2 regions of the Lysobacter korlensis genome follow, and region 1 is predicted to be linked to the other one. Evidence: predicted binding sites of a transcription regulator. Region 1 holds the regulator's gene; the other holds the start of a gene.
The links. Region 1 encodes FliA, which starts transcription of late flagellar genes. Its sites were predicted from a motif close to TAAAGTTTNNCNNNCNNNGGCCGATAA; they were not measured.
Positions count from the first base shown of each region.

Region 2: ACFFGH_RS19030 (STAS domain-containing protein) is a predicted target of FliA. The motif match lies at 3,776-3,802, and genes of this name have one in related genera.

Region 1 is NZ_JBHLTG010000001.1:942,004-947,952, reverse strand. Features, by position in the region: gene flhF (flagellar biosynthesis GTPase FlhF) at 843-2,705, shown strand; gene ACFFGH_RS04210 (MinD/ParA family protein) at 2,734-3,624, shown strand; gene ACFFGH_RS04205 (RNA polymerase sigma factor FliA) at 3,621-4,376, shown strand; gene cheY (chemotaxis response regulator CheY) at 4,528-4,920, shown strand; gene ACFFGH_RS04195 (protein phosphatase CheZ) at 4,986-5,552, shown strand; gene ACFFGH_RS04190 (chemotaxis protein CheA) at 5,494-5,949, shown strand, end outside.
Region 2 is NZ_JBHLTG010000004.1:571,395-577,343, reverse strand. Features, by position in the region: gene ACFFGH_RS19040 (methyl-accepting chemotaxis protein) at 1-1,124, opposite strand, end outside; partial or broken gene ACFFGH_RS19035 (chemotaxis protein CheA) at 1,234-3,393, opposite strand; gene ACFFGH_RS19030 (STAS domain-containing protein) at 3,390-3,725, opposite strand; gene groL (chaperonin GroEL) at 3,972-5,612, opposite strand; gene groES (co-chaperone GroES) at 5,736-5,949, opposite strand, start outside.

The sequences.
Region 1 (5,949 bases):
GGGCGAAGCACCCGCTCACCGCGAATCTCCGCCACCTAACGTGCGCGGCACTGCCGCGCGCCGCGCCGAACGCCCGGCGGCTACGCCGACGGGCCGGGAGGGCGAAGCACTCGCTCGCCGCGAATCTCCGCCACCTGACGTGCGCGGCACTGCCGCTCGAGCGCCCGGCGGCTGTGCCGACGGTCCGGATGAGCCGGCGCGTGCTCCGGCGAACGCCGGCGCCCCCGCGTCGGGCCGGGGCGGACACTCCGCCTACGACCATCTCGCCCGGCCGAACGCCCGGCGCCCGCGCCGCCCCGCATCGCGCCAGACAAACCGCGCAGGGCCATTTCGCGCGGCCGCCCCATTGCCCGGACGGCCATCCGGGCCGGGGCGTAACCCGCACGCGCCCCTCTCCCGCGACCTGACCAACGCCTAGCAGCAACACGTGTACCGCTCGGTCGGAATGAGGAGTGCCGCCCAAGCGGCACGAGGAATGTCGAACCCCCGCGGCGGGCCGGCGGAACCTGCCGTCCGCATTCCTCCCACACGAGTTTCCGCCCGCCAATCGAGCCGCAAGGCGGCGCGACGCCCGGCGCCCCACCGTCACCCGCCGCGCCCATCGAACCCCCACGCCCCACGCCCCGCGCCCGGCCCGGCCCGGCCCGGCCCGGCCCGAAGCCTCACCCCGGCACCGCCTGACGGCAATCCGCACACCCCACCCGCAGCCACGACGGAAGCCCGTCGAAGCGCAGCCCCAACCGTAGGCACGGTTATTGCCTTGTCATTGGCAGGGAGCGGCCATGGCTGTTCCGACCGACCCAATACCCCGTATTTCGCGCCCCAAGTTCAAGGAGTCACTGATGAGAATCAAACGCTTCGTCGCCCCTGACATGCGCACCGCGCTGCGGATGGTTCGCGACGAGCAGGGCGCGGACGCGGTGATCCTCTCGAACCGCTCGATTCCGGAAGGCATCGAGGTGGTGGCCGCCACCGATTACGACGAGGCGCTGGTCCAGCAGGCGCTGCGCACCGCCGCTCCGGGCACGTTCGCAGCTCCGGGCACGTTCGCAGCCCCGGCGCCGCGCGCAGCCCCGAACGTGGTGCAGATGCCGGCTCCGACCGCGTACGCGCGTCAGGAAACCGCCGCAGCCCGCACCGCAGCCGAGGAACCGCGCGTGGCGCCCGCCACGCGATCGCTCGGCACGCGCGCCGAGGCGATGATCGCCGCGATGTCAGGCACCACGCCGCGCGACTCGCTTGCAGCGCGGGCACGCGCGGTATTCCGCGTCGACGCCGCGGCCGCCGAGGCCGACGCCGCTTCGGCCCGGCGCGCTGCGTCGCAGGCCGCCTCGCGCTCGCACCCGCCGGCCATGGCCTCGCTGCTGACGAGCAGCGTCGTGGAGGAGAGCGTATTCAACCCGAATGATTTCGCGGCCGCGTCCCACGCGCCTGCCGCACCCGCTGCGGCACCGGCCACCCTGGCGCCCGGCGACAATTTCCTCGAACTGCTCGCCCGCCTTTCCGCCGCCGAACAGGCCCGCGAAATGCCGGCACCGGTGGCCGAGATGCCGTCGCCGGCCGCCCAGGCCGCCGAAGCGATGGTCGCACCGGCTCCGGTGGTCGAAGCCGCGCCGATGGTGCCGGTCGCAACGATGGAAGTCGCGCCGCCGGTTGCCGCCCCGATTGCTGCAGCGGCTCCGGCTCCGGCTCCGATTGCCGCGATCGATCCGGTGGCGGAGGTGACCCCGGCCGCTGCGCCGGTCGCCATCGCAGTGCCCGCCGAACCCGTGCTGCAGGCAGTCGCCACGCCCGTCGAGGATCCGACGCTCGCAGCGATGCGCAACGAGCTGGCGTCGATGCGTGAGCTGATCGAACGCCAGATGGACCAGTACGCGATCGAGCGCCTGCGCGGTTCGGCCGGCCGTGCGTATGTGTTCGACACGCTGGTGGCCTGCGGCTGCGACGAGAGCGTCGCGCAGAGCGTTGCCGCCCGCATCGACGCAAACCTCACGCCCGAAGAGACCCGCGAGCCGATGTGCGCCGAACTGGCGCGCATGATCATGACCCACCGCGCCGAGCCGATCGACGACGGCGGCGTGATCGCACTGGTCGGCCCGACCGGCGCCGGCAAGACCACCACCATCGCCAAGCTCGCGGCGCGCTTCGCTGCCCGCAACCGCGCCCGCGACGTCGCGCTGGTCACCACCGACGTCAGTCGCGCCGGTGCGCGCGAACAGCTGCATGCGCACGGCCGCCGACTCGGCATCACCGTCTGCGAGGCCGACGGCCCGGAAGCGCTGAACGCCACGCTCGACCAGCTGGCCGACTACCCGCTGGTGCTGGTCGATACCGCCGGCTACGCCGCCCGCGACCGCGCGCTGCTGAGCCAGATCCTGTGGCTGCGCACTGCGCGCCGTGTGCGCAGCCTGCTGGTGCTGCCCGCCAACGCGCACCCGCATGACCTCAGCGAAATCATCCGCCGCTACCGCCCGGCTTCGCCGGAAGGCGTGGTGCTGACCAAGACCGACGAGACCGGCCGCCTGGGCGCCGCGCTGTCGGTGCTGGTCAAGCAGGACATGCATCTCGCCTACACCACTTCGGGACAGCAGGTGCCGCACGACATCGAGGCCGCCGACCCCGTTCGCCTCGTCGCTTCACTCGAAAAACTGCGCCGCGCTGCCGACAACCCCTTGATGACCGAGGACCGCCATGCCGTCGCCTGACCCCAACGCATCCTGCCTCGGACACGACATGAACGGACATGACACCACGGCCGCCGACCCGGCCCCTTGCGCCGAAGCGGCGCCCGCCACGCCGGCGAGCGTCGCGCCGGTCAGGGTGATCGCGGTGGCCAGCGGCAAGGGCGGCGTCGGCAAGACGTCGGTCTCGGTCAACCTGGCGATGTCGCTGGTGATGGCCGGCCGCCGCACGCTGCTGCTCGACACCGACCTCGGCCTCGCCAACGTCGACGTGATGCTCGGCCTGTCGCCGCGCTTCACGCTGGCCGACGTGATCGCCGGACGCTGCGAACTGGCCGACACGATCATCGAAGGCCCCGGTGGCCTCTGGGTGGTCCCCGCCGCATCGGGCAAGCGCCACATGACCGAACTCACCCCGGCGCAGCACGTCGGCCTGGTGCATGCCTTCAGCCAGCTCGACCTGCCCATCGACACGATGGTCGTCGACAACGCAGCCGGCATCGCCGATGGCGTGCTGACGTTCTGCCAGGCCGCGCAGGACGTGATCATCGTGGTCTGCGACGAGCCGGCCTCGGTCACCGACGCCTACGCGCTGGTCAAGGTGCTCAGCCGCGAACGCGGTGTGACCCGGGTGCAGGTGCTCGCGAACCAGGTCGGCAGCCCGCAGGAAGGCCGCCACCTGTTCGAGAAGCTCGAACGCGTCAGCGCGCGTTTCCTCGACGTCACGATGTCGTATCTCGGTGCGATTCCACGCGATGAATGGCTGCGCCGCGCGGTGCAACGCCAGGAAGCCGTCGTCGAGGCATTCCCATCCAGCCCGTCCGCACTCGCTTTCCGCGACATCGCGCGACGCGCATCCCAATGGCAGGTCCCGCAAGGTCCGCGCGGACATGTCGAATTTTTCCTTGAACGGCTGGTGACCCCAGCCAGGAGCGCCGCATGAATGCCATGGCCGCCGCCCAGTACCGCGCTGCGCGCCCGCAGGTCGACACCGCCGCGATCGTCGAGAAGCACGCCGAACTCGTGCGCCGCATCGCGCACCACCTCGCCGCGAAGCTGCCCGCCAGCGTCGAGATCGATGACCTGATCCAGGCCGGCATGCTCGGCCTCATCGAGGCCGCGAAGAACTTCCAGTCCGACCAGGGTGCCGCGTTCGAGACGTATGCCTCGATCCGCATCCGCGGCGCGATGATCGACGAGATCCGTCGTGGCGACTGGGTGCCGCGCTCGGTGCATCGCCGCTACCGCGACGTCGTCGCTGCCACGCGCGCCGTCGAGCAGGCCACCGGCCGCGCTGCGACGTCGCAGGAAGTCGCCACCGCGCTCGGCGTGAGCATCCCCGAGTACCACGCGATGCTCGAGGACGCCGCACGCGGACAGTTGCTGAGCCTGGACGCGCATGCCGAGGAGCACGACGGCGAGCCGCGCCTGGCCACCGCCGATGGCACGACGCCGGCACGCGCATTCGAGCACGAGGAGTTCCGCGGCGCGCTTGGTGCCGCGATCGGCCTGCTGCCCGAGCGCGAGCAACTGGTGCTGTCGCTGTACTACGAGCAGGAACTGAACCTGCGCGAAATCGGCGCGGTGCTGTCGATCAGCGAATCACGCGTCTGCCAGATCCACGGCCAGGCCATGCTCCGGCTGCGCTCTCGCCTGGGCGACTGGCGCGGCATCGACGCCGACAACGACGACTGATCGCGACACGCGTCACCGAACCGGTGTCGTCCTGGTCCGGAAGGTTCAGGACCGACGGCACCGGTCGATATCCGCCGCAAGGGGCGTGTGCCGGACCTGACCCCGCCGGTATGCGCCCCACCCCATTACCGCATCGCCGCACGAGCCCTTCATGGACAAGAACATCAAGATTCTCATCGTCGACGACTTCTCGACCATGCGCCGCATCGTCAAGAACCTGCTCAGCGACCTGGGCTTTTCCAACACCGCCGAGGCCGACGACGGCACGACGGCGCTCGAGGAACTCAAGCGCGCGAAGTACGACCTGATCATCACCGACTGGAACATGCCGGGCATGACGGGCATGGAACTGCTCAAGCACGTGCGTGCCGACGCCGCGCTGAGCAAGACGCCGGTGCTGATGGTCACGGCCGAAGCCAAGCGCGAACAGATCATCGAAGCCGCCCAGGCGGGCGTGAACGGCTACGTCATCAAGCCGTTCACCGCCGGCACCCTGAGCGAGAAGCTGGGCAAGATCTTCGAGCGCCTCGAGGCCGCGGCGTGAACGCCCAGGTCCTCACCGATCCCGACAGTCTGTCGACCGACAGTCGCGAGGCCATCATCCGGCGCGTGCGCGCCGCGCTTGGGGCGATCGAGAATGACGACCAGGCCGGCTTCCGCGAAAACCTCGACGCGCTGGTCGAATGGCGCAACCAACCGCTGGTGCAGGGCCTGGTGCGGCTTGCACGCGAACTCGGCCAGGCCTTCGGCGACGGCGAGGGCGCGAGCACCGGCGGCTCGCTGCCCGAGGCCTGCGCGCGCCTCGAGCACGCGGTGAAGATGAGTGAGGACGCCAGCCATCGCACGATGGACATGATCGACCAGTGCCGCGACCTGCTGGCGACGATTCCGGTCGCGCCGGGAAGCGAGGCGGCCGAGGCCGCGGCCGGCATGCGCGTGCGGTTTTCCGAAATGACCGCCGCGCAGGGCTACCAGGACCTGACCGGCCAGATCATCAAGCGCGTCGTCGACATCGTGCGCTGCGTGCATGCCGCAAGCGATGGCGTGATGCCCGAGTCCGCGCCGCTGCAGCTGCCCGCGTCGTCGAAGGGCTTCGGCCCGGCCGTCACCGGCGTCGATGCCGCACCGGCCACGCAGGACGACGCAAACGATTTGTTGTCATCGCTGGGACTTTGACGTGAGCGAAGCCGAATCCGACATCTGCGCTGACTTCCTGATCGAGGCGCGCGAAATCGTCGACCAGCTCGGCGAGCAGCTCGTCGCACTGGAACAGTCGCCGTACGACCGCGACTGCCTCAATGCGGTGTTCCGCGGCTTCCACACGATCAAGGGCGGCGCAGGCTTCCTCGACTTCCCCGCGATGGTGACGATTTGCCACGCGGTCGAGGACCGGCTCAACGCCGCGCGCAGCAGCGAAGCGTCGATGGACGAAATCGCGTTCGACGCGACGCAGCAGTCGATCGACCTGCTCAGCGATATGCTCGATGCGATCGGGCGTGGCGAAACGCCCGAGGAACCACCGGAATCACTGGTCGCCGCGCTGCACGTCGGTCCGGCGGAGCCGGCCGTCGCC
Region 2 (5,949 bases), on a different contig from region 1:
TCAATTGCCGCGTTCAGTGCCAGCAGATTGGTCTGGTAGGCGATGTCGTCGATGATCGCGATCTTCTTCGCGATCTGCTTCATTGCCTCGACAGTCTGGCGCACCGACTGGCCGCCTTCGACGGCTTCCTTCGCGGCCTTGCCGGCCATGCCGTCGGTCACCTTCGCGTTGTCGGTGTTCTGCGAGATCGACGCGCTCATCTGCTCGATCGACGAGCTGGTCTGCTCGACGCTCGACGCCTGCTCGCTGGTCGCCTGGCTGATCGACTGCGCGGTACCCGAGACCTGCTCGGCGGCGCTGGACAGGTTATCGGCCGAGCTGCGTACCTCACCGATGATCTGCGACAGGCGATCGGTCATCGTCTGCATCGCGCGCAGCATCTCACCGGTCTCGTCACGTGCATCCGACGCCACCTTCGCGGTCAGGTCGCCGTCGGCAAGCTTCTTGGCGACGTCGGCCGCGGCCATCACCGGGCGCGAGATCATGCGGGAGATCACCACGGCAAGTCCCACGCCCATCAGCAGGCCAAGTGCCAGCGCAACGAAGATCGCCTGCCGCGCCTGTGCGTAAAGCGCCTGGCCGCGGTCGCTCGCGTCCTTCGCGCCCTGCTCGTTGAGATCCACCAGCTTGCTGAGGTCATCGCTGAACGACCAGTACAGCTCGCTCGACTTACCCATCAGAACCGCGCGCACTTCGTCCGCGCGGTTCTGGCGGCTCAGTGCGATCGCACCGGCGTGAACCTGCAGGTACTCGGCATAGGTCTTGGCAAACGAGTCATAGAGCCGCTGCTCTTCCGGGCTGGAAATCAGTTTCTCGTAAACCGCGCGGCTTTCCTTGATCTTTGCCTCGAACTCCTTCATACGCGCTTCGGCGGTGTCCATATCCTCGTTCGTCACCGACAGACCGTGGCGGAACTCCTGCACGCGGTAGTCGCCGGTGATGCCGTTGATCTCGGCCGTTGCACGCACACTCGGTAGCCAGTTGTCGCGGATTTCCACCGCGACTTCGTTGACGGCGTGCAAGCGCTGCACGGCAAACAGGCTGATACCGACGAGCAGCGCGAGCAGCACGCCGAAGCTGACAAACAGCTTGTTCGCGATTTTCAGGTGGCGGAACCAGTTCATCTTTCAATCCTCAGGACAGCGTGGAGTCAACCGTGACGGCCGCTGTCCTGCGGAGCCGTTCGGAAACGAAAGAGGGAAGTTGCGTGGATTCGGTGCCGGCAGCGATATGCACGAGCGCCGTTACGTCGAGAATCAGCGCGACCTCGCCGGTGCCGAGGATGGTCGAGCCGCTGATGCCGCGCAGGCCCGAGAACAATCGGCCCAGCGGCTTGATCACGGTCTGGAACTCGCCGAGCAGTGCGTCGACGACGATGCCGGCTCGCTGGCCCGCGCAGTCGACGACGACCACGTTCTCGCGCCGCGCGCGGGGCCCGGTGAGCGTCAGCTGGTCACGCAGCCGCAACAGCGGCAGTGGCTGGCCACGCAGGTCGAGATACCCGGCACCGGCCGGCAGCGTCGCCGGCATCTCGATGCACTCGACGATCATGTCCAGCGGCAACACGAAGCTCGAACCGGCAACGCTGACCAGGAACCCTTCGATGATCGCCAGCGTCAGCGGCAGGCGGATGCGGATCGTCGTGCCGACGCCGCGTTCGCTGTCGATATCGACCGTTCCGCGCAGCGCGTGGATGTTCCGGCGCACCACGTCCATGCCGACGCCGCGGCCGGAGAGGTTCGTGACGGCCGATGCGGTCGAGAAACCCGGCTCGAAGATCAGCTGCAGGATCTCGTAATCGCTGGGCGTATGGCCGGCCGGCACGAGCCCACGTTCGCGGCCCTTGGCGAGGATGCGGTCGCGGTCCAGACCGGCGCCGTCGTCGCGGATTTCGATCACGATACCGCCGGCTTCGTGGCAGGCGCTCAGCGTGATGCGGCCGCGGGCGGACTTGCCGTTCGCGACGCGCACGTCCGCGGCTTCGACGCCGTGGTCGGCCGCGTTGCGCACCAGGTGCATCAGCGGGTCGGCCAGCTTCTCGACGACCGACTTGTCGAGCTCGGTGTCGCCACCTTCGATGACGAGTTCGAGATCCTTGCCGACGTCGCGCGAGACTTCGCGCAGCACGCGGTGGAAGCGCGAGAACGTTTCACCGATCGGTACCATGCGCAGCCGCAGCGCGCGGTCGCGGATGTCTTCCATCAGCCGTGAAACCACCGACTGTGCTTCGACCAGCGGCGCATTACCCGCGCATTCGGCGAGCAGCGACGCGCCTGCACCGGCGATCACCATCTCGCCGACGAGGTTGATCAGCTCGTCGAGCTTGTCGGCGCGCACGCGCACCCAGCCGGTGTCGCCCTGCGCCGGGGGCGTGGCGGCATTGCGGATTTTCGCCTGCTTGTCGAGCGCGGCGTCGACCACAGGCGCGGCGACGACCTGCTGCTCCACCAGCACCTGCCCGAGCGGCACGACGGCACCGCCCCGGCTGCGTGCCGACTGCTCGGCCAGGCCACGGTCCAGCTCGTCGCGCGTCAGCATGCCGGCATTAACGAGAATCTCGCCAAGCCGCCCATCGGGCTCGGGCATCGTTGCGATCAGGTCCAGGTACGCCTCGACGCTGCTCTCCGGCGGCAGGATGCGGATCACGCTGCTGTCTTCGACGAACTCGAACACCTCGGCGATCTGCGCCTTTGTGGCGTCGGTGCGCAGGTCGATCTCGAACCCGAGGTAGCACCCTTCCGGGTCCATCTCATCGGCCGGCGGCATCGAATCGACCACGGTTGCGAAGTGCACGATCTCGCCTAGGTCTTCGAGGTAGCGCACGAACGAAAGCGGATTGACGCCCTGGCGGTGCACGTCGAACCCGAAGCGGATCGAAACGTGCCAGCAGTCGCCAGCGTGCGGCGTGCTCAGCGCCGCGCCGTCGGCTGCAGCGCCCTGCCCGATGGCCGCCGGGGCCACGGCGGGCGCGGCTGCGGCCGGCGCCGGCTCGGCGCCCGGGCTGTAACGGGCGAGCGCGGCGCGCAGTTCGGCATCGCGCACCTGGATCTCGCCCTCGAACACGCCACCCTGCACCGCCAGCAGCTCGAGCAGGTCGGAGATGTGATCGCAGGTGGAGATCAGGTCGTCGGCGAGCGCCTCGGTCGGCTCGAGCGAGCCGGCGCGGACGCGTTCGAGCAGGCTCTCGACCGTATGCGTGAACCCGACCAGCGGGGCCAGGCCGAACATGCCGCCCGAGCCCTTGATCGAGTGGGCGGCACGGAAGATCCGCGCGATCAGCTCGGCGTCGCGGTCGCCCGCGCGCAGCTGGCGCAGGCCGGCCTCCATCTCGACGACGAGGTCGCGTGCCTCGGCGATGAAGGTCTGCAGCATCTGGTCGCGCAGTGCCTTCACAGCGTGACCTCCGCTCCGGTGGCGGGCACGGCCGTGTCGGCCATGTCGAAGTCGCCACCGAGCCGTACCAGCGTCAATGCGCTGCGCACGGCACGGCTCGGCGAGTGCCACCGCACCGGCACGTTGCGGCGCTGCGCTTCGCGGCCGAGCATGATCAGCAGCTGCAGCCCGGCCCCGTCGATGACGGTCACGCCAGACAGGTCGACGTCGAGCGGCCCGGTCAGTGCGGCCAGCAGTTCCGGCTTTACCTCTGCAGCTCGAGCAATCGTCAGGTCACCTTCGAGCCGCAGCGCCAGTCGATCGGGTTCTGTTGCTGTACCGCTTTGCGTCATTGCTGCCGATCCATCCGCAGACACCAGGAGTGGCGCCGGCTGTGGAGTCTTTAACGCCGGTTGACGGTCCAGCTTTACGGGCCCGCATGTGACCCGCGTCGCGTTGGACGCGATACGGCTGCGTAGGTTTTCCCGGAACGCGTTCAAGAACGCTCGTCCGGCAAAGTTTCGCCGGCGGGACGCGCCAAAAAGAAAAGCCCCGCCGAAGCGGGGCCTTTCGTACAACAGTGTCGCAGGGGTGGCGGATCAGAAATCCATGCCGCCCATGCCGCCCATGCCACCGGCGCCCGGCATCGCCGGCTCTTCCTTCTTCGGCGCCTCGGCAACCATCGCTTCGGTCGTGATCATCAGACCGGCGATCGAAGCCGCGTTCTGCAGCGCGGTGCGGGTGACCTTGGTCGGGTCGAGGATACCGAGTTCCAGCATGTCGCCGAACTCGCCAGTCGCGGCGTTGTAGCCGAAGCTGCCCGAACCTTCCTTGACGCGGTTGAGGATCACCGACGGCTCTTCACCGGCGTTCGTGACGATCTCGCGCAGCGGCGCTTCCATCGCACGCAGCGCGATGCGGATGCCGTGGTTCTGGTCTTCGTTCGCACCGGTCAGGTCGCGGATCGCGCCCAGCGCACGGATCAGGGCGACGCCGCCGCCCGGGACGATGCCCTCTTCGACGGCTGCGCGCGTGGCGTGCAGGGCGTCTTCGACGCGTGCCTTCTTTTCCTTCATCTCGATCTCGGTCGCAGCGCCGACCTTGATCACGGCCACGCCGCCGGCGAGCTTCGCAACGCGCTCCTGCAGCTTCTCGCGGTCGTAGTCCGAGGAGGTCTCCTCGATCTGCGCCTTGATCTGCTTGATGCGCGCCTGGATCGCCTCGCCGTCGCCGGCGCCGTCGATCACGGTGGTGTTCTCCTTCGAGACCTGCACCTTCTTCGCGCGGCCGAGGTCGTTGATCGTCGCCTTCTCGAGCTGCAGGCCGACTTCCTCGCTGATCACGGTGCCGCCGGTCAGGACGGCCATGTCTTCGAGCATCGCCTTGCGACGGTCACCGAAGCCCGGCGCCTTGACGGCGCAGACCTTGACGATGCCGCGGATCGTGTTGACGACGAGGGTCGCCAGCGCTTCGCCTTCGACTTCCTCGGCGATGATCAGCAGCGGCTTGCCGGCCTTCGCCACGCCCTCGAGGACGGGCAGCAGGTCGCGCACGTTCGAGATCTTCTTGTCGTGCAGGAGGATGAACGGGTCGTCCAGCTCGGCCTGCATCGACTGCTGGTTGTTGATGAAGTACGGCGACAGGTAGCCGCGGTCGAACTGCATGCCCTCGACGACGTCGAGCTCGTTCTCCAGGCCCGAACCGTCTTCAACGGTGATCACGCCTTCCTTGCCGACCTTGTCCATCGCCTGGGCGATGAGGTCACCGATGTTGGAATCGGAGTTCGCGGAGATCGCGCCGACCTGGGCGATTTCCTTGCTGGTCGAGGACGGACGCGAGATGTTCTTCAGCTCGCCGACGGCGGACTGCACGGCCTTGTCGATGCCGCGCTTGAGGTCCATCGGGTTCATGCCGGCGGCGACCGCCTTCATGCCCTCGCGGATCAGCGCCTGCGCGAGCACGGTCGCGGTCGTGGTGCCGTCACCGGCGTTGTCGGACGTGCGCGAGGCGACTTCCTTCACCATCTGCGCGCCCATGTTCTCGAACTTGTCGGCCAGTTCGATCTCCTTGGCGACGGACACGCCGTCCTTGGTGATCGTCGGGGCGCCGAAGCTCTTCTCGAGCACGACGTTGCGGCCCTTCGGGCCGAGCGTTGCCTTGACGGCATTGGCGAGCACGTTGACGCCGCGCAGCATGCGGGCGCGGGCGTCTTCGCTGAAACGGATTTCCTTGGCGGCCATGTGTGGACTCCGGAATTAATAGTGGGGATCAGGGTGTAAGGGTCGGACACGGGACTGCGGCATCGGCCCGATCGTCAGCGCAGCGCGCTCGCCCGATCGCGGATGCCGCGTTCCCGGCGGTGCTCAGCCGAGCACTGCGAAGATGTCGTCTTCCTTCACCACCAGGTATTCGGTGCCGTCGAGCTTCACTTCGGTGCCGCTGTACTTGCCGAACAGCACCTTGTCGCCGACCTGCACCTTCGGTGCGCGGACGTTGCCGTTGTCGAACGCCTTGCCTTCGCCCACGGCGACGACTTCACCCTTGATCGGCTTTTCGGTGGCCGAGTCCGGGATCACG